Regions from separate parts of the Gilliamella sp. B3127 genome, predicted to be linked through region 2. Evidence: riboswitches for the same ligand, from Rfam matches in the RefSeq annotation. Region 2 holds a riboswitch; each other region holds the start of a gene.

Evidence for each region. Region 2 has a riboswitch for thiamine pyrophosphate ahead of tenA (thiaminase II). Riboswitches for the same ligand answer to the same signal wherever they lie in the genome.
Region 1: it holds a riboswitch for thiamine pyrophosphate, as region 2 does, so the genes downstream of both, thiM (hydroxyethylthiazole kinase) here and tenA (thiaminase II) in region 2, are expected to answer to the same signal.
Region 3: it holds a riboswitch for thiamine pyrophosphate, as region 2 does, so the genes downstream of both, thiB (thiamine ABC transporter substrate binding subunit) here and tenA (thiaminase II) in region 2, are expected to answer to the same signal.

The regions. Positions count from the first base shown of each region.
Region 1 is NZ_JAFNNI010000002.1:457,946-468,671, reverse strand. Features, by position in the region: gene J3U00_RS05190 (heavy-metal-associated domain-containing protein) at 1-70, shown strand, start outside; gene thiD (bifunctional hydroxymethylpyrimidine kinase/phosphomethylpyrimidine kinase) at 267-1,079, opposite strand; gene thiE (thiamine phosphate synthase) at 1,091-1,732, opposite strand; gene thiM (hydroxyethylthiazole kinase) at 1,732-2,517, opposite strand; TPP riboswitch at 2,570-2,671, opposite strand; gene trkA (Trk system potassium transporter TrkA) at 2,726-4,087, opposite strand; gene trpS (tryptophan--tRNA ligase) at 4,202-5,197, opposite strand; gene J3U00_RS05160 (phosphoglycolate phosphatase) at 5,221-5,916, opposite strand; gene rpe (ribulose-phosphate 3-epimerase) at 5,909-6,586, opposite strand; gene J3U00_RS05150 (Dam family site-specific DNA-(adenine-N6)-methyltransferase) at 6,626-7,444, opposite strand; gene J3U00_RS05145 (SPOR domain-containing protein) at 7,454-8,263, opposite strand; gene aroK (shikimate kinase AroK) at 8,322-8,843, opposite strand; gene gutQ (arabinose-5-phosphate isomerase GutQ) at 9,032-9,994, opposite strand; gene J3U00_RS05130 (LysE family transporter) at 10,165-10,726, opposite strand, start outside.
Region 2 is NZ_JAFNNI010000002.1:61,279-72,004, reverse strand. Features, by position in the region: gene J3U00_RS03460 (PLP-dependent aminotransferase family protein) at 1-919, shown strand, start outside; gene J3U00_RS03455 (SemiSWEET family transporter) at 1,319-1,582, shown strand; gene J3U00_RS03450 (hypothetical protein) at 1,985-2,218, shown strand; gene J3U00_RS03445 (DUF1161 domain-containing protein) at 2,354-2,758, shown strand; TPP riboswitch at 2,795-2,883, shown strand; gene tenA (thiaminase II) at 2,935-3,579, shown strand; gene asnA (aspartate--ammonia ligase) at 3,626-4,618, opposite strand; gene J3U00_RS03430 (hypothetical protein) at 4,861-5,274, opposite strand; gene J3U00_RS03425 (hypothetical protein) at 6,459-7,778, shown strand; gene allD (ureidoglycolate dehydrogenase) at 7,945-8,994, opposite strand; gene J3U00_RS03415 (carbamate kinase) at 9,018-9,914, opposite strand; gene allE ((S)-ureidoglycine aminohydrolase) at 9,935-10,714, opposite strand.
Region 3 is NZ_JAFNNI010000001.1:482,820-493,545, forward strand. Features, by position in the region: gene rlmF (23S rRNA (adenine(1618)-N(6))-methyltransferase RlmF) at 217-1,152, shown strand; gene argS (arginine--tRNA ligase) at 1,385-3,118, opposite strand; TPP riboswitch at 3,636-3,744, shown strand; gene thiB (thiamine ABC transporter substrate binding subunit) at 3,785-4,783, shown strand; gene thiP (thiamine/thiamine pyrophosphate ABC transporter permease) at 4,797-6,377, shown strand; gene thiQ (thiamine ABC transporter ATP-binding protein ThiQ) at 6,355-7,056, shown strand; gene J3U00_RS02180 (hypothetical protein) at 7,686-8,966, shown strand; gene J3U00_RS02185 (hypothetical protein) at 9,159-9,659, shown strand; gene cptA (phosphoethanolamine transferase CptA) at 9,973-10,726, shown strand, end outside.

The DNA of each region.
Region 1 (10,726 bases), 400 kb from region 2:
TATCTCACAAGAAGCTGCAATTCAAGCCGTTGATCAAGCGGGGTTTGAGTTTGTGGGTATTTCGTATTAAGGCAATACTATTTACAATTTCTCATTTTAAACGATTAAGACAATCGCTTAAATACTAGATAATACAAATATCCAATAGCCTCTATTTTACTAGATAATGCACTAAAAAAGTTTTCATATACTTCATTGGCACGGATTGTCGATGAAGTATATAGCTGTTGAAAATAGCGTTTGCCGAAAATACCACATTTAGCTTTCTAGCCTTTTCCTGCGGTGTCCCACCATTGATAAAAATGGTGAGTAGGTCCAATTCCTTTACCAATTTTCAAATTATCTGCATTTTCAATGGCACCTTGTAGGTATTTTTTTGCTTGTTTAACGGCTTCTTCTAACTCATATTTTGGTAGTAATGCTGCAATAGCTGCGGATAATGTGCAACCTGTACCATGTGTGTTTTTAGTTTGGATACGTGGTGATGCCATTCTGATGATCTTTGTTGGCGTGATTAAATAATCCGGACTTTCTTGACTTGGCAAATGTCCCCCTTTCATTAATACTGCCTGACAGCCTAATTTGAGTAGCTCATAACCCTGTTGTTGCATTTCATCTTCGTTTTGTGCCTCATGACAATCAAGTAATGCTGCTGCTTCTGGAAGGTTAGGGGTGATGATGGTGGCTAATGGTAATAGCAATTCTCGAATAGCGGTAATGGCATCATTTCTCAATAAAGGATGCCCCCCTTTGGCTATCATTACCGTATCAAGAACAATATTGGTAATAGGATTATTGCTTAATAGATGATTAACCGTGGTTACAATCTCTTTATTCATCAGCATACCGATTTTAACGCTATCAATATGGATATCTTGATATAGTGTGTTAAATTGAGCCTCAACAAATTCGGGTGGCACCGGGTATATGCTATTAACACCTTGTGTACTTTGTGCGGTTAAAGCAGTAATGACTGACATCCCATAAGCGCCAAGCGCTGAAAAGGCCTTTAAATCGGCCTGAATACCTGCACCGCCACTAGGATCGCTACCAGCTATAGTTAATGAAACTGTTGTCATGGTTTAATTTCCTATCTTGCTTGTCTTATTTTTCTAATCAAATCAGATGTGGCCTTAGCAATATCTCCTTGCCCGCAAATTGCGGATACAACGGCAATACCTTCAATGCCAGTTTGAATCACTTCAGTTAAATTGTTTACACCGATACCACCGATCGCAACGGCAGGGCATTGTTTTGCTTTAACAAGTTCAGTCAATTGGGCGATGCCTATTGCTTCTGCTGCATCTTTTTTGGTGGGGGTTGGATAGATAGGGCCAATACCTAGATAATCGACTAGTTGCCAAGGAACACGCTCAAGTTGCGAATAATTAGAGACTGAAAGCCCTATCCATTTATCTTCTCCAATTAATCTTCGTGCAACTTCGACAGGTAGATCGCTTTGTCCAACATGAACACCATCGGCATCGACAGCTAAAGCTATATCAATATGATCATTAATCAATAGTGGAACTTGAGTGTCGATTAATACTTCTTTTAAAGCTTGGGCGGCTTTATACCAATTTCTACCTGAATATTCTTGTTCTGAACGTAATTGAACGGCAGTAACACCATTTTCAACTGCAAACTTAGTGGTATTAACCATACCATTTATGCCATCACAAAGTACTGGATCAAGTACTAAATAAAGTGTTAAATCTAGTTGCTTCTTCATCAAAAATCCTTATTTGTGGTGAAAAGAGAAAGTTGGTCAATAATTGACATAGCAAAAGTACCTAGCCCTTGCTGTTTATTAGCGAATTCACCCGCTTTTTTCATCATAAAGCAGGCTGAAGCAGTAGCCTTTAAATGATCTTCAGAACTTGCAATCAATGCTGCCACAATCGCAGATAATGAACAACCAGTACCAGTTACTTGTGTTAGCGCGATATCACCCCCAACAATGCTATAAACCTGCTCACCATCTGTGACATAATCGGTCTCACCTGTTATTGCAACAATGGTTTGATATTTCTTGGCTAATAGCATTGCCGCATTTAATGCAGAATCAGTAGAATCCAGCCCATCAGGCCCTTTTGATGATGATTGTTGACCACTTAATGCTAGAATTTCTGAAGCATTTCCTCGAATAACTGTCGGTTTAAATGTTAATAATTGCTTAGCAATTTCAGTACGATATTTCAAGGCAGCTCCAACTGCGACAGGATCTAATACCCAAGGAGTTTGATTAGCTTTTGCGGCGGCTAGTAACATGCTTTTAGCGCTATGACTATTGATCGTACCAATATTAATTAACAAACCATTTGCAATGGCAACAAAGTCCTCAACTTCTTGCTCAGCTACCACCATCGCTGGTGAAGCCCCAATCGCCAAAAGAATGTTAGCGGTGTAATTTTGTACCACATCATTGGTAATACAATGGATTAAAGGTCGCTTCTGATGAACTTGCTCAATAAAAGGAATGGCATCTTGATTTGAAAATAATTTAATGACCGACATATTCTTTCCTTATCTAATAAATAATATTAAGGGAAGAATGTGTCAAAAGCGGTAATTAAGACAGAGACTTCCCTACGCTGGCATGATCCAGATCAGGTTCAACGGGTAAATTCTCAGTTTTTTGCTCTAACAAAAAACACCCCGAGTCTAAATAACAAATTTGGATAAAATTGAATCTATTATGAACTGAGTTTAAAAATTAAACAAGTTATTGTAATAATCTTTCTATATCACTAATGGCGCGTCTATCCGGTAAGAAAATTATTAAATGATCGCCATCTTCAATCATTAAATCCGTATTTACTATAATTACATCTTCACCACGAACCACGGCACCAATCGTAGCACCTGAAGGTAATTTTAAACTGTTGATATTTTTACCGACTAATTTTGAATTTTCGGCTTCACCACGAGCAACTACTTCGACAATTTCTGATTCACCTTGGCGTAATGAGACAACTTTAACTACACCCGTTTGCCTAACATGGCTTAGTAGTTCTGAAATAGTGGCATGTTGTGGTGAAATCGCGATATCAATAACACTATCGTTAATCAATTCTAAGTAGGCTTGTCGCTGGATGAGAACGATGACTTTTTTTGCCCCCATTCTTTTTGCCAGCATAGATGACATAATATTGGCTTCATCATCGCTAGTGACCGCCACAAACAGATCGGTTAACTCGACTTGCTCTTGCGATAATAATTCTTGGTCTGATGATTCACCATGTAACACGGTGGTATTAACTAACTGCTCAGCTATTAATTCAGCTTTTTCTGCATTACGTTCAATCAACTTAACTTGATAATCATTCTCTAAACGTTTAGCTAAAGCAATGGCAACGCCACCACCACCGCTAATAATAATACGTTTATAAGGTTTTTCTAGCCTTTGTAGTTCACTGGTTACTGCTTTAATATTGAGGGGAGGGGTAATAAAATAAACCATGTCTCCAGCTTCAATTAAAGTCGAACCTATTGGACGAATAAAACGATTTTGACGATAAATAGCAACAACACGCGCTTCGACATGTGGTAAATGCTCTTTAAGTTCGGATAGTTCGCTCCCCACTAACGCACCACCGTAATAAGCGGTTACAGCAACCAAACAGACACGATTATCATAAAACGAAGCAAACTGTAGAGCACCAGGATATTGAACTAATTGGCTAATATGATTTGTAATTAAGTTTTCAGGAGCAATAATATGATCGATGTTGATACAATCTTTATTGAAGAATGGGTATCTTTCATCGTTATATTCAGGAGCACGGATTCTAGCAACTTTTTGTGGAATATTAAACATCACATGCCCAATCTGACAAGCCATCATATTTACTTCATCAGAATTGGTAACGGCAACTAACATATCGGCTGATTCCGCGCCAGCACTCTCTAATACTTGTGGGTAAGATGATTTACCGCAAATGACTTGTAAATCAAAACGCTCTTGCAAAGATTGCAATTTATCATGATCTTCATCAACGACAGTCACATCGTTCTGCTTTTCAGTTACTAGATATTCAGCAAGTGCACTACCAGTTTGGCCTGCACCAAGAATGATAATTTTCATAATAAACCTATTATAATCAAAAGGCCTCAAGCTAACTCATTATTAGAACAATAGAGCTCATATCAATTAAAGCCGTTTGATATTGTTTAGTAATAATCGCAATCTTATTTTAGATTATACAAAACCGATTGCGTCATAAACCTTCTTCAACGTAGGCTCTGCTTTAGCGCGAGCTTTTTGTGCTCCTTCTTGCATAATTGAAAGAAGATAATTTTCATCATCTCGATATTGATGATATTTTGCTTGTAAACCGGTTAACATCTCGATAACTTGATTTGCCACCTCGGTTTTTAGATGACCATACATTTTGCCTTCAAACTCTTTTTCAAGTTCAGCAATCGGCTTACCTGTAATACCTGTCAAAATATCTAACAGATTTGAAACACCTGCTTTGTTTTTTGAATCATAACGTACAACAGGTGGTTCGTCTGAATCGGTCATTGCCCGTTTAATCTTCTTCTCGACATCTTTCGGATTCTCAAGTAAACCAATAACATTGTTACGATTATCATCTGATTTAGACATCTTTTTGGTTGGATCTTGTAAAGACATCACACGAGCACCTACTTTAGAAATAAACGGCTCAGGAACAGTAAAAATATCGCCATAAAGTGCATTAAAACGCATAGCGATATCACGTGATAACTCGAGATGTTGTTTCTGATCATCACCTACAGGAACTAAATTAGCTTGATATAACAAAATATCAGCAGCCATTAATACTGGATAATCAAATAGCCCGGCGTTAATATTTTCAGAGTGACGAGATGACTTATCTTTAAACTGCGTCATACGGCTCAGTTCACCAAAATAAGTATAACAGTTCAACGCCCAACCTAATTCAGCGTGAGCTGGTACTTGTGATTGAACAAAAATAGTACTTTTTTGTGGATCGATACCACAGGCCAAATAAAGCGCTAACGTATCAAGTGTTGCTTTTCGCAACTTATTAGGATCTTGACGGACCGTGATCGCATGTTGATTGACAATACAATAAACGCAATCATATTCATTTTGCAAAGACACCCAATTCTTCAAAGCCCCTAAATAGTTGCCTAATGTTAGTTCTCCTGATGGCTGAGCGCCACTAAATACAATTGGTTTACTCATAATTTATTCCTAATTTATACTCATTATTTTTTTGCATCAGCCTTTGGCTGAGGTAATAAGGTTAATATATCTTTAAAATCATCAAATAAAAAATCAGGCTTGCTAGATGCAATCGACACCCCATAATTATAACCATAACTTAATGCTACAGTCGGGCAATTAGCATTTTTAGCGGCAGTAATATCATTCTTTGAATCACCAACAAACAGCAACTGATCACTAAACAATCCAAAGGTTGCCATGACTTGATAAAGTGGGGCAGGGTGTGGTTTCAACTTAATCACATCACCACCACCAAGTACCAATGAAAAGTATTCTTTAATACCTAATGACGTCAATAAAGCAGGTAAAAATTGTGCAGGTTTATTGGTAACTAAAGCTAAGGGATAATGATTTTCATAAAGCGTTTTTAAGGTTTCTTTAACATGCGGGAATAGCGTTGTTTGCTCATCCATAACCTTATCATAATGATGATTAAACAACTGTTTCGCTTTATTGAAATCCTCTTTAGACGGATTGCGACCAATCACGTTGAATACGCGTTCGAGCATGACATCAATGCCATTACCGACCATGTTTTTTACTTGCTCATTAGTAACGGTGGGTAACTCCAAATCTGCTAACATCTTTTGTGCAGCTAAGGCAAGGCCAGGCACACTATCGACTAAAGTTCCATCTAAATCGAAAGCAATAGCTTGAATATCGTTTAACTTAGCCATGGTTAACACCTTCTAATTCTTTACGCATTGCATCAATTACGGCTTTATAATCCGGTTGACCAAATATTGCCGAACCAGCAACAAACATATCAGCACCTGCTCTGGCAATCTCAGCGATATTATCAACTTTAACACCACCATCAATTTCTAAACGAATCTTTCTGCCAGACTCAATAATGCGCTGTTTAACTTGTTGTAATTTTTTTAGTGTACTTGGTATAAATGATTGTCCACCAAAACCTGGATTAACGCTCATTAATAAAATAATGTCGACTTTATCCATCACATAATCTAAATAATCTAACGGCGTTGCAGGATTAAGTACAATTCCCGCACTGCAACCATGATCTTTAATTAATTGCAAAGAACGGTCAAGGTGAATAGTAGCTTCAGGGTGAATAGAGATATTAGTTGCGCCAGCTTTGGCAAATGAGGTAATTAAATCTTCAACTGGCGAAACCATCAAATGAACATCAATCGGAGCCTTAATACCATAGTCACGAAGAGCCTTACAAAACATACTACCCATCGTCAAATTTGGTACAAAATGGTTATCCATTACATCAAAATGGACAACATTGGCACCAGCGTCTAACACTTTCTGCGTATCTTCTCCAAGACGAGCAAAATCAGCGGATAATATTGATGGTGCAATAATAAACTCTTTCATAACATACCTCTACTAATAAAACCTTATACATAAAATAGGTTATTTTTGGTACAAGGCTAATATTTCATCAATTTTTTTGCGTCCTTCGCCAGCACAGCTAATTGAGCGTCGCATTTCTGCACGGTAAAGATGGCGCGCTTTACTATATAACGTTCTGGTATACTCTGTATCGTGATTTGATAGTAGTACAGGAATATTTTTTTTATAAGCAATTTTTTCAGCTAATTGTGACAATCGCTTATGTTCTTCAAAACCAAAATTATTGGAATAATAAGCCGTAAAACCGATAGATTCATTTGGAGAAAGATAAGGCGGATCACAATAAATGACAGAATTGCGTTTTGCCATTTTCATTGCTTCATGATAAGGAGTACAGATAAACTCAGCTTTTTGTGCTTTTTGAGCAAAATAGTAGAGCTCCTTCTCAGGAAAATAGATAGTTTTGTAACGTCCAAAAGGTACATTAAAAAGCCCGCTATTATTATAGCGACATAAACCGTTATAACAGTGGCGATTCAAATAGACAAACAAAAGCGATCGTAGATATTGATCTTTACTATAATTAAAGACATCTCGTAGCTGATAAAAAGCCTCAGCTTGATTATTCTGATGATTAAATAATAGCTTAAGATCATTAATAAACTTATCAGGATTGGATTGTAATAACCTAAATAACGCAATTAGATCATGATTGATATCAGCTAAAATATAACTTTTAAAGTTTGTGTTTAAAAAAACAGAACCAGCGCCTACAAAGGGCTCAATGAGTTGGTCCCCTTCTGGTAGATATTGTTTAATTGTGTCCACAAGCTCATATTTTCCTCCAGCCCATTTTAAAAAGGCTCGTTGCTTCTTCAACGGAAACTCCTATTTTGCTGATTTTTCTTTATTAATTGTTTCACCAGATTTAATCCAAGGCTTATCTTTTTGTAGTGCACTTGGTAAAGATTTGATCGCTTTTCTGGCTTCGTCAGCAGAATCATATGTACCTTTAACTAATATATACCATTTAACATTATTTCGTTTGGTTTCATAAATTTGGTAATTAGTGAGATTATGTTCTTTAACCAATCTTTTCAAACCATCAACTGAACTAGAAGAACTAAGTTGAATTGAAAACTGATCATTCTTAATTTTGGCAATCGAAGTTGAATTATTACCTGTTATTACACTATTATTTGAGTTAGAAACAGTAGGATTGCCTCTATCTGGATTTATTGGTTTATTTAAATTAGTTGATGAACCACTAGTATTTTGAGTTGTACTGTTAGCCGTTGGTTGCAGCTCTGGTCTAGAACCCGATGTTGACTGTGTTGATGCTGGAGGTTGACTAACCCCATTATCGTGCTCATTAACATTACTATTAATTGGGGCTGGTGGTACAGGCGCTGAATTTTGTTGACCTTGCGCTAACGCCCCACTATCGTCACTGATTGTTGAATCAGGCGTTTGCGTCGACGAAACACCATTGACTTCCGGAGGAGTCAGTATGGTTGTTTTTTTTGATGGACGAGATATCACAAAGCAAACCAACAAGACAATAATAGCTAAAGCTAATCCCATAATAATCAATTTTTTCTTCGAATAATGCTGAAAAAAAGTTGATATACTAAAAGAAGGCGTAGAAGACTTACTTGATTGTTCTGGTATATAACGATCATCTTTATCTACACGCATATTAACTCCTTTCAAATGGTTTATTGCCTCATGGCCAGCCGAATTTAAAAAATGAATTTTAAATTTGTTCTATTTTTTCAATAATATATCCAGCAACACCTTTGGCACTTTGCTCATCAGTTTTAATCGTAATATCAGCGATCTCTTCGTAAAGTGGATCACGCTCTTCGGCTAATTCTTCGTAAAGTTCACGGGGAGTATTGCCACCTTGTAATAAAGGACGACGCTTATCTTTCTGGGTTCTTGCCATCTGTTTTTCTATTGTAGTTTCTAAATAAACTACAATACCGCGAGCTGATAAACGGTTACGTGTCTCTTTAGATAAAATCGAACCACCACCAGTAGCAAGAACTATACCTTGTTTTTCAGTCAACTCATTAATGACTTTCTCTTCTCTGGCTCGGAATCCGTCTTCACCTTCTAAGTCAAAAATCCATGCAATATCAGCACCTGTACGTTTCTCAATCTCTTGGTCAGAATCAAAAAATTCCATACCTAACTGTTGTGCAATTTGTCGGCCTATTGTGCTTTTTCCTGCCCCCATAGGGCCAATTAGAAAGATATTTCGCTTTTCTGCCATTGTAGTTTCATCATCTATTAATTTTGGTTAAAATTTACAACACAATATCAATTTATAATGACTTAAATAACTCATCATTTCGGTATTGAATTGTGTAACTTACTTGGATCTCCGTCTAACGACAAAAATTTAGGTCGGTAATTATCTCAATAGATAGCCCCATTTTGCAACAGGTATTTATTAATCGATTAACTAATACCTGCTTGATGCAGATCATGAATATTCAGCGCACCAACCAATTCGCCGTGATTATTTACCACAGGTGCAGCAGTAATATTATGATCATTAAATGATTTTAAAGCTTCGACCGCTTTCCAAGTTTCAGGTATTTGATGTCCTGGACTTGTCATTACATCGACAATATTATCTTGTAATGTACCATGTTTTAGTAACAAACGGCGTAAATCGCCATCTGTAAAAACGCCAACTATTTTATTATCATCTTGGCATATTGCAACTAACCCCACACCAGTACGACTTAATTCTAACATGGCATCAAGTACTGTTGCTGATTGTGGTACTCTAGGAATTAAATCACCCTTACGCATAATATCTTTTACATGATTTAATAGTTTAGCGCCTAAACTGCCAGCTGGATGTGAACGAGCAAAATCTTCTTCCTTAAATCCACGAGCTCGCATAACGGCAATTGCCAGCGCATCGCCCATCATTAACGTATTAGTTGAGCTTGAGGTTGGAGCTAATCCCATTGGACACGCTTCCTTTTCGATTGAAATATCCAGCACTGCTTGCGCAGCTAATGCTAATGGGGAATCAAGTCCACCTGTTATGGCAATAACTGGAATATTCATTGCTGCAAGAATGGGTAAAATAAATTGAAATTCCTTAGCTCGTCCTGAATAAGAAATCAAAATCACGACATCATTCTCGGTCACCATTCCTAAATCACCGTGTAATGCTTCAGATGGATGCATAAAAAATGCTGGGCTACCAGTACTGGCTAATGATGCTGCGATCTTTTTACCAATATGACCAGATTTACCAATGCCTGACACTACAACTTTGCCTTTTGTTGACAAAATTAACTGACAAGCCTTAACAAAACTCTCACCAAGCCGAGCTGGCAGCTTCTGTGCCTCATGAAGCTCAAGTTCAAGTAATTCTCGACCATATTGTAATAATTTGTCCATTTTTAGCCACTCATCAAATTAAAACTAAAAAATATATATTGATTAAATTATTAATAGTCTAGCAATTAACTATTCAATATTCAAAAGCCTTTTAGAATAAAAAGATAAGAAATAATTGAGGAGCGCACTTTTTGGAATAAAAAATGTTGAGGAACGGGGTTTTTAAAGCTTTAGAATCCCAATCCAACTTTAACTCCAAGCACGATTAATATCACGCCTAACAACTTATCAATAATCAACTGTAACTTAAAATAACGACGTTGGACAATTTGGGTTTGGAAGACGAATACTACCATCGGCCACCAAATTGCAGCTTCAAGCCAGATTATAAAAGCAACTACCAGTTTATCTACCATCGTTGAGCTGGCATTAAGTAGTTGAGTAAAGATAGCTAGAAAAAACAGCGTGGCTTTTGGATTAAGTAAATTACACAATAGCCCTTGCATAAACGCAGCTTTGGCTGTGACATTCAGTTCCAGCGCTTGTTTGGAAACATAGGCGGTGCCACTGCTTTTGGCTAGTAACGCTTTAACTCCAATCCATAACAAATAAGCGGCTCCGGCATAACGTAATGCATTATAGAGCCAAGGGGTGGCGGTGATTAATACAGCAATGCCTGCCACACAGTAACTCATATGAATGGCGATAGCACTAATTACTCCTAAACAGGTCATTAATGCTATTTTTCGGTTGTAGCTTAAACTATTTTTTAAGACCAGAAAAAAATCTGGC
Region 2 (10,726 bases):
ACTCAAAGTGCAGATCGCCAATTATATGTTGAACCAATTTGGCATGATGGTTGATACCGATCAAATTTTAATAACCTCAGGAACGCAGCAATCCCTCTTTTTAATTACTCAAGGATTATTAAAACCTGGCGATGCAATAGGCATTGAATCACCTTCATATTTCTATTCATTACCACTATTTCAAGCAGCAGGCTTGCGGTTATATGGTATTGAGTGTGATGCTGAAGGGATAACCTTAGAGAGTTTACAAAAAGTCAGTTTAGAACGGCAAATTAAATGGTTATTTCTAAATCCAATATTTCAAAATCCAACGGGATGTGTGATGAGTAATCATCGAAAAAAACAGATATTGGCATTTTGTCGAAAGCAGTGTATTGGTATTGTTGAGGATGATGCTTATAGTGGGTTAACTTTTGATCAAAAGAGTCATATCGACCCGATAAAAAAATATGATACCAGTAATCAAGTTATCTATTTAGGATCATTATCCAAATATATTGGTCGCAACATACGTATTGGTTGGATGATTGCACCGAAAGAAATTATCGAAAAACTAGCCAATATAAGGCATCACATTGACTCAGGATTAAGTATATTACCGCAACTTTTAGCTGAAGAATATTTGACTCATCACTACCAATCCCATCAAGAATGGTTACGCCAGCAATTAAAACAGAAGGCTAACCAACTAATAGATTGGCTGGATGACTATTTTAAAGGTGACATCAATTACCAGATACCCACAGGCGGTTTTCATCTATATGCCCATTTGCCCGTTAGCAGTCAGGCGCAGGAGTTGGCTATTTTAAATCAATTACTAGCAAAGCATATAATAGTGTCACAAGGCACCGACTTTGGGGATCGAGTTGGCGCTATACGTTTAAGTTATGGTCATTTTGCAAAAGATTTGATGAGATAAAGCGAACTAAGTTTTTATTGATTGTTCTAACAGGTATTTGGCGTTAATAAATAGATCATAACTGCCTAGACAAACAAGGCAGGGTTAATCGGTAAACTTCAAATCTCATTATTGGATTGAATCTCAGCTAAATAATCACAAAACTATCAAAAAATCGCGGTTTTTATGCCTTATTAGCTACATTATATGATATAACAATTTTCGTTTGATATAAGGCATTCGTAGCAATAACATTTATTATTAAAAACCATATCCGATTACTTAAAATAGATTCACATAAAAAATCTTATCATTTTATTTACAAAATATTATCTGAAACTACGGTACACCAATATTTAACTCACTTGCTATATATGTTAGATTATTTGCTCCTTTCATATATAAGCAGGTAGGCTGATTTTGAATCTTTCTCCAAAAGCTTTTCACTATTTGGGTGTTATCGCAACACTTGCATCATTAGGAATGTACGTATCGTATATCCCACAAATTATCGACAATCTTCATGGGTTTAAAGCTAATCCAACTCAACCTTTAGCGGCAGCAATTAACTGCTCATTATGGGTCTGTTATGGCTTATTACGACAAAAAAAGGATTGGCCAATTGCAATAGCTAATTTTCCAGGGGTATTATTTGGTTTAACCGCGTTTATTACTGCTTTATAAATTCTTGTTTTAACTCCCTTATATTTTCTTTATACAGCATAATATATGCTGTATTTTTTTATAATCACAATTCTTGTGAAATAGGCTAGATAATTGTTACTCAAAAATTGAGAAATCAGAGAAGATTAAAAATTAATCTTGCATATAACTTATTAATTATTATATTGTTATTGAGTTATCAACAGGTTTGTTAAATACTTATCAAATAATAAAGTGAATAATTTAATCGATTAATCTAATTTATCGATTTACTATTGTTATCTAATAGTGATTAGACTATAGTAAAAGTCAGCCTATTTTTTAGGCTGGATTCATCTTCAAAATCTATCAGAATGTTATTTATACAAAGATTAACTAAATTTGATGATTAACAAATGAGTTTTATAAAATAAGGAAATCACCATGGCTGATATTAATCTTTCCGATGATTTGATAAAAGATTTTATCTACTCAATGTACCGTAAAGAGGTATTATTAAATTTAAAAGGTGTGGTTTTGACTGAAGAAGATCGCAAACAACTCCACGCAAAAAGAGACTTTGTAAATCAATTATCTGAAGCCGAATTATCCGATATTCGCTCATGGGTTCTAGATAAATTAAAATTACTTGAAAACCAACACCAAGAGCAGAATTAACTAAAAAATCTATACTAAGCTAGCTTTTTCAAATCTATTGATAAAATTTATTTGCAGCGTTATTCAAAACGATATGGACAGTTTAAACAATCGTTTTATAATGCATCAGTTACTTGATAATCTTAAGGAAAGATCATGAAAAAGTTAGCAGTAGTGTTATTATTAGGTCTCCCAGTTATTGCATCTGCGTCCAATTGTGACGAAATTAGTGCAAATATCGCCGAAAAAATTAAAAATAACGGTGTTAATGAAAATAGCTTCCTATTAAAACTTGTTCCTCAAGATGAACAAAATATTGAAGGTAAAATCGTTGGATCATGTGATCGAGGTAAACAAAGCATTGTTTATATTCGTACACCATCATCAAAATCAGTTAAAGATGAGCCTGAAACACCTGTTGAAATCACACCACAACCCGTCGAGTGCTACAGCCCTAGTAACGCTCCAGTTCAAACGCCAGCTTCGGCACCAGTAGAAAAAGTTCAAACTCCAGAGCCGACTTCTACAGAATCTCAGGAAACTGAACAAAAAGCAGAATAAACGGAAATTTAAGTAACCATTTTATAAATTTTATAATTTGTTTAACCGGGGTGCTATAGGCTGAGATTATACCCGTTGAACCTGATTCGGTTAATACCGACGAAGGGAGTTTAAAACACGTCTATTATAGAAATCTGTTTAACTCCTTATAGCGAATTTGTCAAAAAGGAGTCATTATGCCATCATTTAACTCACTGATTGAATCAAGCGAGTGGAAACACTATATTCAACATGATTTTGTTCAACAATTAGGAAAAGGCACATTAGACTTAACCTGTTTTCAATACTACCTGAAACAAGATTATCTTTTTTTAATCAACTTTTCCCGAGCTTGGGGACTTGCAGTATATAAAAGTCACGACATTGCTCAAATTCGTCAATCATTAGAGAGTTTAAAAATCATTGTTGAAGTTGAACTCGATCTGCATATTGAATATTGCAAAAAATGGCAGATATCTGAATATGAACTAAGCACATTAAAGGAAGCCAAAGCCAATAGCGATTATACACGTTATGTGCTTGATATAGGATTACACGGCGATATATTAGATATACACATAGCGATGGCGCCCTGTTTAATTGGGTATGGCATGATTGCCAATTGGATTCAAGGTTGGGACGAAAACAACCCATATCGCTCTTGGATTGAGATGTATGCTAGTAAGGAGTTTCAACAAGCAGTACAAAAAGAAATTGCTTGGATAGAAGGACAATTACTTAATATCAGTGAAAACCGATTTAAACAATTAAGCCAAATATTTAAGCAAGCGACTCAATTGGAAATAAATTTTTGGCAAATGGCATTGGATAAAAGTGACTAGTAAATAGCATGTTTTACCATTTTAGATAAAACATGCTGAGCATGAATTATAAAAGTTGTTGATAGTTTTGCTTGGTTACATCATCCCAAACACTTGCTTGGACTTGCCCAATATGATGTTGTTGTAAAAGCAACATAGTTAGTCGAGATTGTCCAATCCCGCCACCAATTGTCTGTAAAAAATCACCATTAGCTAATGCCTTATGCCAAGCATATTGGAGACGATCTTCATTATTGGTTAATTTTAATTGACGCTTTAACGTCTCAGGATCGACGCGAATACCCATTGACGAAATTTCAAAACCACTATTTAAAACTGGATTCCAAACTAAAATATCACCATTTAATCCTTTAGACCCCATCTCATTATCGCTACTCCAATCATCATAATCAGGGGCGCGCACATCGTGTTTTTCTTTATTTGACAAATCACCGCCAATACCGATTAAAAATACTGCGCCTAACTCCTTAGTAATCGCGTTTTCGCGCTCTTTTGGTGACAAATTAGGATAACGTTTTAATAACTGCTCACTATCCATAAAAGTGATCGACTCTGGTAAAAAACAAGAAAGATGATATTTTTCTGAAACCACTTTTTCTGTAGCCTTAATAGCACTATAAATCTTCTCTACCGTCTGTTTTAAATAAGCTAGATTCCGATCTTCAGGACGAATCACTTTTTCCCAATCCCATTGATCGACATAAACAGAGTGAATAGGGGAGAGCTTATCTTCATCAGGGCGAAGTGCTTTCATATTGGTATAAATACCTTCACCAACTGGAAAATTATGTTGGCTCAAGATTTTACGTTTCCATTTAGCGAGTGAATGAACCACTTCAAATTGTGCATCAGGAATACTCTTAATATTAACCTGAACCGCCTTCTCAGTCCCAGATAAATTATCCTGAACACCATCACCAATTTGACTCAAAAGTGGGGCTTGAACTTCAATTAGTGATAAATTATTAGCTAATTGCTCAGCAAAAAATTGTTTAACAAAATTGATCCGTTGTTGCTGCTCTTTAAATGATATCGTCATGTCTCATCTCAAAAAGTGAATGGGTTAGTGACGATAAATTAAACTAGAAAACAGAAATATGCAAGTTAGAACATAAACGGACTTTTTATAAAGCGCTAAGCACTATAATTAAATTCACAGATTCCCGATATGGGCAAGGACTGCATCACACATTAAACGTAAAAAATGAAATTAAATTACCCAATAATACAATATATTAGGTAATTATGTTTCATCATATAGGTAAAAGATAATTGAGTTAATTATTGATTAAAATAGGTGGAAACAATATGGGTTAAATTTGGCTTTTGCCATTTTGCGATGAACACAAAATTAGGTACTATAAATGGATACCTTTTGTTTTCAGCCAAAGTAAATTCAAGTTTGCTGGTAATCCAGCCTTTTTTGAACTTGAAATTTGAAATTGACGTCACCGGGATTCGAATAACATCATTCGTTAAATCTCCAGCGAGAGTTAAGCCAATTAAAATAATTTCATCGGACTTAAAATAAATAAGGTAGTGTTTAATATCAAAAGCGGCTGCGCCCTGAAAAAGTGCAAATCTCCAAAGTTTTGGGTGGATAGAACCATAAATTACTGATGAGCTATTAAAATCAGGTAATTCAAGTTTTTCAAATAAGGCTTTTATTTTTTCTAGCTTTAACCCATCATTCATGTTAATACTCCCTTGCGTTGAAAATTTACTCTTAATTAACACATTGTTTTTATTAAAAATCGAAGATTTTAATAAGTTGAGGGGATTGATTATAAAACTATTAAAAACTAATTAAAATAGAAATGTAGTAAGAGATCATAACTATCATATAGAAAAAATTCAGACTTACGAATGGATGAAATATGATCAGATAAGTTATTGCATAAAATCCTTTCGTAAAGGGAGAGGATATGTATTTAAAAATTAAATAGTCGAAGAAATCGTAATAAGCGATTAAGCGGCTTAGCGACGTTTGAATTACCCGCGGGTTTATTTTTGAGGTTTCTATCGCAAAAAAAGTTGAGGAACGGGGTTTTTGGGGTTCTAAATTCTGCTTTGTAATGTTGCCTCAGATAAATAATTCCGCTCTAACTATGGTGCTTTTTAGAAACTTTTTTTCCGTCAAAAAAAGTTGAGGAGCGGGATTTGGGGGGGGCTAAATTCTGCTTTGCAATGTTGTCTCAGATAAGTAATTCCGCTCTAACTATGGTGCTTTTTAGAAACTCTTTTTTCCGTCAAAAAAAGTTGAGGAACGGGGTTTTTGAGGTTCTAAATTTCACTTAAAAATTATTAAATGATCAAAATTCTTGTTTTAAGCCCTAAAATAAAATTTTCAGGATCAATCGCTCTAATTATAAAGATTTGTAATGATAATATACTTAATTAAAACAATAGATAACCAATTTTAACTTAGATCATTTTTAGATCCAATTTACAAAAGTTAACGCAAATGAGTGAAAAAAAGTGTTGCATCGTGTTTTTCCAATCACTATACTTTTTACAAGGTTTTAGCTAATAGGCTAAAATTTGACAAAAACGTATAAAATTTTAAATTAATCAAAAAATTACTTGACAGGATAGTCTAAAATGCATTATAATTTTCAACAGCCAACAGCCAACAGCCAACCTGCCAAACCTATCTTTTAAATTCATCTAACTCCAGCTCCCAGTTTAATTTTTTCAATAAAACTTATTTTTCCACGCAATCAAGTGAAATTCTGCGAATTTTCGCGCGATCGCTTCCGCGATCCTCTTCTCGATCTTTTTTCCGATCGTTTTCCGGATTCTGTTTTCGATCCTTTCCCAAATTATCCCGGCAGATTGTTTTTTTCGTGGCTCTTTTCCTTCCTTTTTCTGGTCACGCATTGACATCACAGACAACTAGGAATGCGATACAGGGTAGTGCACCGTATCTGACTTTCGACGGTGGTCGTACACGTGCGGTTGATGCTAACGGTCTGCTTGGGATTACGCTATCTAACGGAATTAAATATACACCTTCAACCAATACTTCATCTTCTTCAGCACCAATCGCCTTGCCGGCTGCGGGTCAGAGTTTTGCTGATATTCGTATGTTCGTTCCTACTGATACAAATTCAGTCGATTTAAGTACTCTTATCGGTCCACCTAATAATTATTGGGGTGATGATGATGGAGATTCTGGCGTTAGTGCTACTGGTCGTTTAAGTTTATCTATCGTTGATAAAAACAATCAAGCTGTATCACGTAGTACTGTGCCAGAGATTTGTAAGGCACCTTATCGCGTTACATTATCCAGTACTGGTGGTACATTATCCACACGTTATGGGGTTCCTAATAGTCGATCTTTCAATGAAAGTAGTGTGACTTATTTCTTGAATCCTAAAGCTACGCCGGTGGTTTGTTTTGCCAGACCTAGTCTGAGTTTAGGTTCATATCCATATTCTGGTCTTTCCAGGATATGGGACCAAAATAATGGTTTTCTTCCTCAATCAACTGACCCATCACGCTATGCTTCAAACTTTCCTACTACTGGTGCTAATGGATTGTACTTTGATTTACTTATTGGCGGGGGTAATCAGGCGTTGTCTTGGTCTCCTGTTTCTCAGGGGGAGATCACAGTCACAATGTCTAATTCTACTTCTACAAGTGTACGCGTTACTTTAACTGGTCCTTTCGCTACCGAATCCCAGCATGATTCAGCCAATCCTGGTCGTATTTCTATACCTACTTTGCCTCAGACCTTCGAGTTGGTCGGTCAAGACAGTCAAGGTAATCCTGTTGTTAAATATGGTTTTACTATAAAGCGGTGGTTCGTCAACCGAGGTTATGGTGATCGGAGTTATGATTCTATGAGATCTTGGTGTAGAAGTCTTGGTTACGGTATGCCTATGGTAAGGGATTTAACAAATGCATCTTGTCCTAATAGCGTTTCAGAAACGCTCTGTCACAACTCCGTTGGAGCTAGACCTCGCTCACGTGATAATTATTACCAGCGTTATATTGGTGCCGGTTTTTTCACTGAGTGGGGTGATATGACCCGTTATTACGCTGGCTTCAACAAATCGTACTTCTGGACTAGCGATGAGTATGGTAGTGGTGGTCGTTTTCCTTATTTTTTTGTTGTAAGAATAACTGATGGCAGAGTGGCTAGGATGACCACAGATAGCTATTACTCACACGCCTCTGGGCTTTGCATAAGGTAAGAACGAAAGAATTAAAATAGATAGCTGACTAGAAAAGTCAAAGTGGTTGAGCTATAAAAAAGCGATTTTGTGGCTTAGCGACGTTTAAATTACCCGCCTAGGCGGGTATTTTTGTGGTGTTTTATCTCAAAAAAAGTTGAGGAGCGGGGTTTTTGAAACCTTGATACTATTCGGCAAATTTATTTTTATGATCATAACGATTGTAATGAATATCATCACTAATTAAATAATTATAGATATCATCTACTATCTCTATGCCATTTTTTAAGTAATCGGCTTCACGTTTTTTGCTTCTTTCGCCTGGAAAGAAGATTTCACTATTGCCTTTGGCTGGTTTGGTTTGTTTTAGTTGGTCAAGCATAGCTGACATGGTTTGTTTAAAGATTTCGAGTCCAACAAAGTATTGTGGGTTGATCACAATATGCAGATGACCAAGGTTGCGCCCTTGGGATAGATCCGCATACATTGATGAAACGTTTTTACCAAATGGTAAGCCAAGTAATATGCCTGAAAGTACATCGACCATCATCATTAGCCCATAACCCTTGGCATCGGCTATTGGTAGTAGGGCGTTTACTTTGTGGGGATCGGTTGTTGGTTCACCATGTTCATCAACCGCCCATGTTGGGGGAATGGAGGCGCCTTTTGATCTGGCGTATAAGACTTTTCCCCAAGCTTGGACAGTGGTTGCCATGTCAAATGAGACAATCCGTTCGTCGTTCGTTGGTGCTGCAAATGCGATTGGGTTGGTTCCAAAAAATTCTTCCGCGCCACCATATGGAACCGCCATTGGGTCAGATTGGCACATGGATATGGCGACTAAGTTTTGTTTAGCTGCCATTTCGGTAAAGTAACAAAGCGAGCCACTATGTGACATTCGACGAATTCCGACTACGGCAACGCCATTTTTCTTCGCCATTTCTATGGCTTTGTCCATACCAACTTTAGCGGCAACTAATCCGCATCCGTTATCAAAATCTAATATTGCTGATGATGGACCGGTTTTTTTATAGGTGACATTGGGGGAGTGAGTCATGCCTCCTTTTGCAATGCGTTCAGCATAATATTCAACTCGTACGGCGCCATGCGAGTGGATGCCTCGTGCATCGGCAAATGCAAGCGTATCGGCAGCAATATCGGCGTGCTCTTGAGTTAATCCAGCTTTATGTAGTTTTTTGGCAATTAAGTTGTGTAGTGTTTGTCTGTCTAGTCTCATTTTATCACTCCTATCCATGATCGCTATTTGGTGATGATAGTGCCTTTTGTTTGTGCTAATAGCGATTCGATATCTGTTAAGTTGCCAATATAGGCGGTATTGCCAGTTTGTTCGACAAATTCAATAACGGATTTGATTTTTGGTCCCATAGCACCATCATCGATTGCCATTGGTTGTATTCGTTTGGTATCAACCTTGCCTAGAGCGGTTTGCTCAGGTGTGCCCCAGTTTTCATATACGGCGTCAGTATCGGTTAATATCATTAAGTGGTCAGCCTTTAGTTCGATTGCCAGTTGGGCGGCGCTATGATCTTTGTCGATAACCGCCTCGATACCTTTATAACCCGATTTGTCTTTTATTACGGGAATTCCACCCCCACCATTGCAGATGACGATGGTATCTTGGTTAATTAGCTCTTTGATGGTATTAAGTTCGATAATTTTTTTCGGTTTTGGGGATGCAACAACGCGTCTTAGGTATTTGCCATCTTGTTTAAATTGCCAACCATATTGGGCTTGTAGTTTTTGTTGTTCTTCAGGTTGATATACCGGACCTATAAATTTGGTTGGATCTTTGAATGATGGGTCGTTGTTGTCAACTTCGACTTGTGTTAATACGCAGGTAACTTGGTTGACATATTGCTGTAAGCTTCGCTGTATCATATACCCTAACATGCCTTGTGTTTGAGCAACAAGGACATCGAGCGGGTAGGCGGGTACGCTTGGGTAGCTGGCATTTTGTAGAGCAAGTAATCCAACTTGTGGTCCATTGCCGTGAACAATAACAAGTCGATATTTATTGGCTAATTTGGCAATAAATTGGGTCGTGCTGTTGATGTTTTGGTATTGGTTGTCAATAGAGAGTAATTCATTTCGTTTTGAAATCGCATTACCACCTAATGCAATAACTATTAGTTCCATACGGTGTCCTTTATTTTTGTTTAGATGTCCACATCCCGATGACAATCTTTTGAGTAGATATAACTCAGTGGTTGTTGGCCAACAGCGTAACACGCTTGTAGCGCATAGGCTCCCATAAAGATGTAGTCGTCTTTTTTAACCGGTATCCACTGGTTATCAAGTAGGTACATACCTTCACCACTAAGTAAGTAGGCGCCGTGTTCTTGTACATGGGTTTCGATATAGCCATGACTTGCACCCGGTAGGAAGGTAAGAATATGGAAGTTCATATCAAAACCGAGTTCTTTGGGGAGAAGGTCTTGTATAAATACGTTATCCATATTTTCATAATTCATGCGCTCTAGTTGTTGAATATGATTAGCAATCACACGTGTTTGATAACCGGAAATAGGGTTGTAGCGACGTTTGTACAGGAATAAGCGTGATGAAGCGGTCATATTTTGTAAATAGAGTTTAACCCCAGCGGGGCAGTAGATGTAGCCACCAGTTTGTAAACGGTGTGATTGGTCATTGGCTTTTGCGTTGACGTCACCCTCTATCACATAGGCAAATACTTCAATATCATCATCCCCAAATCCTTGTAAGTTTTGACCACCTTGGTGCATGGTGACAAGGTAATCGACAAAGGATGCTCCTAGTTTAGGTGTGGCTAAGATGGTGATGTCACAATTTTCAAAACCGGGAATGATATTTTTAACTAAGCCATCAGGCGGTATTAAGGCAAAATTATGACGTTTGATTATCGCGCGGGACGCTAATAGGTCTTTTGGGTAGCCGATGTTGTTATTGATATATCCCATAATGATCTCCTT
Region 3 (10,726 bases), on a different contig from region 2:
AACTTTTTTAGATTTTTCATTGTATTATCGGTTGGATTTAAAGTGGATGATTATAACAAATTCAAAATTAATTTTCGAATCATCCACAATCGTATAACTTAACGATTATAAAAAAAGTTGAGGAGCGGGGTTTTTGAAGCATAAAATCTCTCGCTATTTTCACAAATATGCTCAAAAACGTTATAATAGTGATTAATTCTCTATGTTGGATCATCCATGCAATCAATCAAAAAAACAGCTTTACACCACCGCAATAAACACATTAATGGTTATCCATTTGATTTACTTATCAAAACATTGAACGAGCTATCTAATTTTGTAAAGCCTAATCAATATGGACGGTTAACGATTGATTTTGCTGATCCTACTGCGGTCAAAATGCTAAATAAAGCGCTATTATTGCACTATTATCAACTTTCGTATTGGGACATTCCTGACAACTATCTATGTCCGCCAATTCCGGGGCGAGCAGATTATATACACTATCTTGCCGATCTGTTAGCGCAAGATGACCAAATTCCTACAGGTAAACAGGTTCGCATTTTAGATATTGGGGTTGGGGCGAATATTATTTATCCAATTATTGGTTGTGCAGAGTATGGTTGGTCATTTGTGGGTAGTGATATCAATCCAACATCAATAAAAGTTGCTTCATTGATAGCACAATCTAATGATCTATTAAAAAACACATTACAATGTCGCTTACAACCTGACAACGAAGCTATTTTTGAAAATATCATTCAACCTAAAGAATTTTACCTAGCCACCCTATGCAATCCACCTTTTCACGCCTCCGAACAAGAAGCACATGCAAGTGCTTACACTAAACTTAAAAAGTTGGGAAAAGTAAATTCAACGAAAGATAATCTCATCCTCAACTTTGGTGGACAACACGCTGAACTCTGGTGCAAAGGGGGAGAAAGTGCATTTATCTCTAAAATGATAAAAGAGAGTATCAAATACAAAACGCAATGCCTGTGGTTTACCTCATTGGTATCGAAAAAAGAGACGCTAAGCAAAATAAAAAAACAACTAAAAGTGGCAACTGAATATAAAATTGTCTCTATGGCTCAAGGACAAAAAATTAGCCGTTTTGTTGCGTGGACGTTTTTTGATCAAGAAGAGCGGAAAATGATAATCAAAAAAAGTTGAGGAGCGGGGTTTTGGGGGGGCTAAATCCTACTTTTTAATGTTGTTTTATATGAATAATCCAGCTTTAAGCTGTGGTGTTTAGTTGTGTTTTTATATCAAAAAGTTGAGGATTTTTTTGGGGGGATAAATTTCGTTTTATAAAACTCCCCTCAATTTTAAACGCTGAAATTTTTAAGATGTTTTTAAGTGTCGATATACCACCGATATTGAACAATATCGGTGGCTGGTTTTGTTACATTTTTTCAACCGTTTTAATACCAAGCATATCTAAACCGGTTTTAAGGGTTTTTGCTGTTAAAGATGCCAGTTTTAGACGGCTATGTTTCAAGTCTTCATTTTCGGCTGCCAAAATTGGGCAGTGCTCATAGAAGCTAGAGAATAGGGTGGCGATATCATACAAATAGGCGCACAGCACATGCGGTGTGCCTTCTGCAGCAACGGTTGAAACGGTTTCATCAAATTGAATTAATCGAATTGCTAATGTTCGCTCTTTGTCCGTGCCTAAATTGATATTACCAGTTAAGCTATCTTCGTTGATATTTGATTTTCTAAACACCGACAGTACGCGTGTATAGGCATATTGTAGATATGGTGCAGTATTGCCTTCAAATGACAACATGTTATCCCAATCAAAAACATAATCGGTGGTACGATTTTTGGATAGGTCGGCATATTTCACTGCGCCAATCGCCACAGCATCAATCACTTTGGCAAGTTCTGTTGGTGAAAGATCGGGATTTTTACTTTTAATTAGTGCTTCTGCACGCTCTGTTGCTTCGTCAAGCAGGTCGTTTAATTTTACGGTATCACCTGAGCGAGTCTTAAACGGCTTGCCGTCTTTACCTAACATCATACCAAACATGTGGTGTTCAAGTTTTAAGGATTCTGGTACATATTTCGCTTTATGCACGATATCCCAAACTTGTTCTAGATGTTGGTGTTGACGTGAATCGGTATAATATAAAATACGTTCAGCATGGAGTGTTTCGTAACGATATTTTACACAGGCAATGTCGGTTGTTGCATAAAGATAGCCACCATCACGTTTTTGGATAATAACGCCCATTGGTTCGCCTTCTTTATTTTTGTATTCATCTAAAAAGACGACGATGGCACCGTCACTTTCAACCGCTAATTTTTTCTGTTTTAGATCGGCAACAATGCCTGGTAGCATACTGTTATAGATGCTTTCGCCCATTGTATCTTCAACCGATAAGGTGACATTAAGGCGTTTATATGTGGCAATGTTTTGTGTCATGGTGATATCCACCAGTTTTCGCCACATTTCACGGCAATATTGGTCACCACCTTGGAGTTTTACGACATAATTACGGGCTTTTTCGGCAAAGGCTTCGTCTTCGTCGTAATGTTTTTTTGCTGCGCGATAGAACGATTCTAAATCTGAAAGTTCCATATCGTTGGCATGTTCGTTTTCCATTTTTTCAAGGTAGGCGATTAACATCCCAAATTGGGTTCCCCAATCACCAACATGGTTGGCACGGATAACATTATGACCAAGAAAGCTTAATACTCGGACACTAGCATCACCAATAATAGTTGAGCGTAAATGGCCGACGTGCATCTCTTTTGCTACGTTTGGTGCAGAGTAATCAACCACAATAGTTTGTGGTTTGGCTGGTAAAGTAATATTCAGTTTATCACTATTTAGCGCGACTTCGTTTTGTTCAGCAATCCAACTATCTTTTAAAAAGATATTAATAAAACCAGGACCGGCGATCTCGATTTTATCGGCAATATCATCAATATCAAGATGTTGTAAAACTTTTTCAGCTAATGCTCGTGGTGGCATTCCCAATTTTTTAGCGGTAGACATGATACCATTTGCTTGGTAGTCACCAAATTGGGCTTTAGCTGATTGCTTGATTAAAGCGTCGCAGTTTTTATCAGCACCCGCCATAATCATTGCTTGAGAAACACGTTGTGTTAATAGTTGTTGAATATTCACACTGAACCTAATCGTTTAAAATAAAATGCCCAATATAATACTGATAAATTGATAAATTGTCACTGTGGGATTAGTTAAGGACAAGTAAATAGCTGATTCTTTTATAAACGAAAATTTTTTTATTTAGATGTAATCTATCAACTCAATTATAAAATAGATAAAAAAATAAAGAGAAAACAGGTGCCGAAATTTATTTAACTACCTGATTATCAATATCCTTTTGCTCTTTTCAACTTCGGTGTTTGCTCAAGGTCATCTGCAAGAACTCAGATTCACAATTGACAAAATAGTATGATAATTATGGTGAAAATATCTTTTTGAATGAATATGCAAAACTCACTCAACCCTTAAATGAGCAAGAAATCGATTTTCCGATTACAAATGGGGCTAAGCGGAAATTTTATAAAGCTATCAGTTTGATCAAGCGCAGTTACTCTCTTCCAAAATCATAGATAAGTTTGCAGGCAACCGTTGAAGGTAACTATTTACAATTATACCTTCACCCTCTAAACTAATGTCGTTCTCAACGGGGTGCCCTAGTGGGCTGAGAGTGTCAGATTGACTGACATAACTCGTCGAACCTGAACTGGATAATGCCAGCGGAGGGATTTGAGTTATTATATCTGCTCAAACCTTTTGTCTTTTACCTATTTCTTTGGAGGCAAAATGTTTCGTAAAAACTTTTTACTACCTGTTATTTTTCTATTTTCACTTTTTAGCCCATTAGTCAATGCAGAACTGCCCACTTTGACGGTTTATAGCTATAATTCATTTATGTCACAATGGGGACCCGGTGAGGCAATCAAAAAAGGGTTTGAAGCCCAGTGCAATTGCCAACTTGAGGTTGTGACATTAGGTGATGGTGTGTCGGTTTTAAATCGTATTCGCCTTGAAGGCGATAAAACGAATGCAGATGTTATTTTAGGGTTAGATAACAATTTATTAGAGCAAGCCAAACAAGCGAATATTCTTATTCCTCATCAAATCGCTAAACCTGACAATCTTAACACCAATTGGTGGGATGATAGTTTTATGCCTTATGATTTTGGTTATTTTGCTTTTATCTACAATAATAACAAAGTCAAAAATCCACCTCATTCTTTACATGAACTGGTTGAAAATAAAGCCGGTTGGAAAATCATCTACCAAGATCCAAGAACCAGTACACCAGGACTTGGTTTACTATTTTGGGTAAAAAAAGTTTATGGTGATAAAGCAGCAGAAGCGTGGCAACAAATCGCTAAAAACACGGTGACAGTCACCAAAGGTTGGAGCGAAGCTTATGGTATGTTTTTAAAAGGCGAAGCGGATTTTGTACTTAGTTACAGTACATCGCCAGTGGCACATATCATTAATGAAAACGAGCATCACTACGAAGCAGCTATTTTTGATGAAGGGCACTATCGTCAAGTTGAAGTAGCCGGAATTATTAAATACAGTCAAGAAATTGACCTAGCGCGCCAATTTTTACGTTATTTGCTGACACCTGAAGTCCAACACCAATTTGCTGAGAAAAATGTGATGTATCCGATTATCAAAACGGATCTACCTAATGCTTTTGCGCAAATTAATTCAGTCAATAAATCGTTAGAATTTGAGCCGGCAGAGATTGAAAAACATCAAAAAGCTTGGATTCGAGAATGGCAATCGGCAATTAGTAAATAGATCCGTATCGCCAATGTTGAAATTTAAATCGTTATTACCCGGAATGAGTGCGGCGAGCTTAATACTCATCATTTTAAGCTCGGCACTTATTGCTATTTGGCGATTTGCCTTAGAGTCAGGAAATTTGACGATTTATCTTGATAGTTATGTGCTTCATATTGTTTGGATCACTTTTTATCAAGCTTTGTTATCGACAATACTTTCGCTGGCATCAGCAATATTAATGGCTAAGGCGCTCTCCTTTATTGATTTTAAAGGTAAAAAGTTACTGATAAAAATAATGCCAATTACCTTTATTTTACCCGCTTTGGTGGTTGTGACAGGGTTGTTGTCGGTATATGGGCAACAAGGTTTACTGGCTTACATTTGCCAAGTACTGCATATCCCATTTTCATTTCCCATTTATGGCTTGCAAGGTATTTTGTTGGCGCATGTTTTTTTGAATTTTCCTTATGCTTGTGTGCTCTTTTACAAAACATTAAACAGTGTTGCTATAGAACAAAGACAGTTAGCGGCACAACTTAATTTTTCAACATTTACCTATTTTAAATTACTTGAATGGCCGTTACTTCGTAGACAAATATTGCCTATGGCAGCACTTATTTTTATGCTCTGTTTTTCGAGTTTTGCCATAGTGCTTGCATTGGGTGGGGGTCCAAAATACACCACGCTGGAAGTGGCTATTTATCAAGCGGTGCGAGACTTTGATCTATTACAAGCCGCATTACTATCTTGCGTGCAATTGGTTTGCTGTATTGTTTTTATCAGCTTGATGCAGAAAATAAATAGAAATGATAGAAAGCTGAGTGTTAAATTTAGTCACTCCAACTATCAATTACCGATAACCAATTGGTTAAAAATGATTAGTATGATAATTATCGTAATAGGGGGATTATTTATATTGTCCCCGATGATTACTATACTTTTTCAAGGTTTCTATTTTTTCCAAATCTCATTACTCACATCGATGTTGCAACAAGCTTTACTCTATTCAATCCTTATTGCTATAGGTTCGGCTATGATAGCGATGTTACTTGGGTTACTTTTGCTATGGACCAATTGCCGACTATTGATTAACCAACAACGTCAATTAAGCAATCGGCTTATGATGGTTGCCTCATTGATATTAGCCATACCAAACATGGTATTAGCATCGGGATTGTTTTTATTGTTATTCGGTTTTAGTCATAACACTGTTTTTATCTGCTTATTAATTATGGTTTGTAATGGGTTAATGGCGCTACCTTTCATCCTTAAAAATTTAGCTACGCCGATGTATGATATTACGGCACGCTATTGGCAATTAACCCAAACCCTTAATATCAATGGATTAACGCATTTTTATTTGGTCGATTTTAAGGGGTTAAAAAGCCTTATGTTGATGAGTTTTGCCCTTGCTGCCATATTGTCATTGGGCGATTTTGGGGTAATAGCTCTGTTTGGCGGGCAGTCGGTGACCACGTTACCTTATTATTTATATCAACAGATATCGCATTATCATTATCAAGAAAGTATCGTGACAGCCGCGATATTATTACTTTTATCTTTTAGTTTATTGGTTGTGATGGATTATGATCGAACTTCAAAAAATTGAATATCAATATGACAACTTCAACATGCACTTTACGCTAAATATTGCTGCTAAAGAGCGGGTTGTTATTGTCGGTCCAAGTGGTGCGGGCAAAAGTACATTACTTAGCTTGATTGCGGGGTTCATCTTTCCTAAATCAGGACAAATCATTTTAAATAACCAAAATGTCACAACAACGTTACCCGGTAAACGCCCTGTATCGATGCTATTTCAACAAAATAACTTATTTAGCCATCTAACGGTTGAACAAAATATTGCTTTAGGCATTAAGCCGACATTAAAACTGAGTCGAGCTGAACAAACGACTATTAATGATATACTGGTTCGTGTCGGGCTGGAAGGCTTTAACCATCGCTATCCCGAACAGCTATCGGGTGGCCAACGGCAACGCGTGGCACTGGCTCGCTGTCTTATACAACATCGTCCTATATTATTATTAGATGAGCCATTTTCTGCTCTTGACCAAGCTCTGCGCTTTGAAATGTTGGCATTGGTTAATCAGGTTTGTAGTGAATTTAATCTGACCTTAATGATGGTATCGCATTATCTGGATGAGTCACTTAGCCATTTTTCCCGCTGTGTGGTTATTGAAAATGGAAACGTCATATTTAATGCAGAACCAAAACAGCTAGCTGAAAATCAAGAGATAGCTAAATTGTTAGGGATAAGTTATTATTCATAATTAGTGTCCTCAGTAAAAAAAGTTGAGGAACGGGGTTTTTTGAGGTTTTAAATGTCACTTAAAAATTACTAAATGATCCAAATCACTAAATTTCTAATTCAAAGCCTTAACATAAAATTTTTGAGGATCAATCGCTCTAATTTTAAAGATTTGTAATTACAATATATTTAAATAAAACAATAATTAAATAATTATAGTTTAGATCCTTTTTAGATCCCATTTACAAAAGTTAACTTAAATGAGCGAAAAAAAGTGTTGCATCGTGTTTTTCCAATCACTATACTTTTTACACGGTTTTAGCTAACAGGCTAAAATTTGACAGAAAAGTATAAAATCACAAATAAATCAAAAAATTACTTGACAAGGTAGTCTAAAATGCATTATAATTTTCAACAGGCAACAGGCAACAGGCAACCTGGCCAACCTATCTTTTAGATTCGTCTAAGTTCAACTCCCAACTTAAATTTTTCACTAAAACTTATTTTTCCACGCAATCAAGTGAAATTCTGCGAATTTTTGCGCGATCGCTTCCGCGATCCTCTTCTCGATCTTTTTTCCGATCCTTTTCCAAATTATCCCGGCAGATTGTTTTTTCCGTGGTCTTTTTCCTTCCTTTTTCGGGTCATGCATTGACATCACAGACAACTAGGAATGCGATACAGGGTAGTGCACCTTATCTGACTTTCGATGGTGGTCGTACTCGTGCGGTTGATGCTAACGGTCTGCTTGGGATTACACTATCTGATGGTACACAATATACGCCTTCAACTAATACTTCATCTTCTTCAGCGCCAATCTCATTGCCGGTTGTGGGTCAGAGTTTTGCTGATATTCGTATGTTCGTTCCTACTGATACAAATTCAGTCGCTTTGAGTTCTCTTATCGGTCCTCCTAATAATTATTGGGGTGATGATGATGGAGATTCTGGCGTTAGTGCTACAGGTTCTTTAAGTTTATCTATCGTCGATAAAAACAATCGACCTGTATCACGTAATTCCGAGCTAACAAATTGTAACGCACCTTATAGGATTAAGTTATCTAGTACTGACGGTACATTATCGACTCGTTACGGCGTTCCTAATCGTAGTACTTTCAGTGCCCGTAATGTGACTTATTACGTCAATCCTAAGGCTTCGCCAGTGGTTTGTTTTGCTAGACCAGATATGTACTATAGTACAGGTGATTATGCTGGTCCGGTTTCGATGTGGGACCCGGATAATGGTTTTATTCCTCAGTCAACTGACCTATCGCGTTACGGTTCAAACTTTCCTACAACTGGTGCTAACAAACTGTACTTTGATTTACTCATTAGTGGTGTTAGTCGGGCATTGTCTTGGTCTCCTGTCTCTCATGGAGGTATCACAGTTACAATGTCTAATCCTACAGCTACAAGCGTTCGTGTTACTTTAACTGGTCCTTACGCTACCGAATCCCAGATTAATTCATCCAGTCCTATTCCTATTTCTATTTCTAAACCTACTTTGCCTCAGACATTCGAGTTGGTTGGTCGTGATACTAATGGTACTCCTGTTGTCAGATATGGTTTTACTTTGAAGCGGTGGTTCATGAACCGTGGTTCTAAGAGGGACACTTATTCTAATACATTCTCTTGGTGTAATAGTCTTGGTTATCGAGTGCCTCGCATAAGGGATTTAACAAATTCGTCTCGAATTAGTAGTTTGGGCGCTACACCTTCCTCACCTGGTAATCATTATATGCGTCATATAGGTTCTGGTTTTTTCACTGAGTGGGGTCGTATGGACGCTTATTCAGGCGTTGGCTTCAACAACACTCCGTATTGGGTTATTGAACCGAATTTTAGTACCCATTATGCCGTGCGCACTGACAAGGGTTACGTGACTTTTTTGGACATTGTCAGAGCCACCTTCGGCCTTTGCACCTATCCTTAGTTCTTATTTCTTCGTCCTTAATCCTTAGACCGGGGGGGAAGTGATAAAAAATAGTATTAAGTGATTAAAAGTAAGCTGACTCAAGGAGTCAACGTCGTTTAGCCATAAAAAAGCGATTTTGCGGCTAAGCGGCAAAAATGCTGGGCACCGAGGTGGTGGTTAAAAATATAGATATTAAAGAAGTAATATAAAATGAATATTGAAGACAAAATCGCGTTAAGTAAAAGGCCGGTTCAGTTTATTGCTGAAGGTAATTTTTTAAAGCTTTATAATCAATCATTATATGTGGTTCAGCAATTATTGGGTTTTAATTTAAAGGCAACGGCAAAGTATATAAAAAAAATTGATGAAATTATTATTTGCGGTGGATTTCCTACCCGTTCTATTACTAAACGCTATCCTAATGCCAGCCCTAATTTAACGGGTTATGAGTTATTGGGTAATTATGATTTAAGTGGGTATGAATTATGGTACCAAAAGCATTGCCAAATACCGAAGCAAAAAACACCACAATCCCTTCTCACAGCATTCCAAGAGATAAACGAACAGTTAAACGAATTTCGAGATATGAATAAACCGTTAACGGTTCAGCATCTATTATTTTTACAATCATGGCAGGCAAATAAATATCCTGCCATGGTAGATAGTGCATTTATTCAGGAGTTGAAGAATTATTTTAGTGAATTGCATTAATAGCAGAGTGATGTTGAAAATAAATCATCCGTTTCAACTAGGGTGATTTTTTAAGTTTTTTATCGAAAAAAAAGTTGAGGAGTGGGGGTTTTGGGGTTTAAAATTCTGCAATGTTGTCTAAAATAAATAATTCGGCCTTAAACTGTGGCTTTTTTTAGTAGCCGTTTTTTGCATCAAAAAAGTTGAGGAACGGGGTTTTTGAATCCCTTTCATCATAATCAATAAATAATCTTTATTAGTTCCATCTTAAGGTTTTGTTAATCTGTTTTTGTTAGTTTAGTTGCACTTTTATTTGTAATTATTGGAGCAAAATTTGGATAGAAATTTTAGTTGGCGCTCGTTGGTTTATGCTATTTTGTATTTCTGTTACTTTTCTTGTGCATTACAACTTTACATTGCATTGTCAGGACATGCTAATTTTATTGGGCTTCGTGACTCGATAATTTATAGTATGATTTGGCTGGTGCCTATTCTCTTTTTTCCTAATATTACCAAAAAATTTGCTACCGTTTATGGCATTATTGTTGGCGGGTTGTCACTAATTTCGATTGGTTATTTTACGATATATCGACAGGAGTTTTCGCAGAGTGTTTTTTTTGTGATGGCGGAGTCGAATTATAATGAGTCACATGAATTTATTTCCCAGTACCTTAGTATTAAACTCGTCGCCGTGCTGTTGATTTATATTTTGGTTGGGGTGTTTTTGTGGTTTAAGGTTAAACCGGTTTATGTAAAAAATATGACTAAATGGTTAGTGTCGATAATCATTGTGGTTTATGCGTTGATGCCATTGTTTATTAGTGTGGCGATTAAGAAGACTTCGTTTGAGCGCGCTACCCAGCATCTGTTAAGTCGGATGGAAACGACGGTTCCATGGCAATTGCTCAGTAGTTATATTGCTTATCGTTCTCAGCTTTCTAATATGGACAAAATCTTAAATCATCTCGAAACCTTGCCTAAATTCGAAAATTTAACTGATGCCAATGGAAATACTCCAAGAACGTTAGTGCTGGTGATTGGTGAGTCAACGACTCGTAGCCGTATGGGCATTTATGGTTATGGTCGTG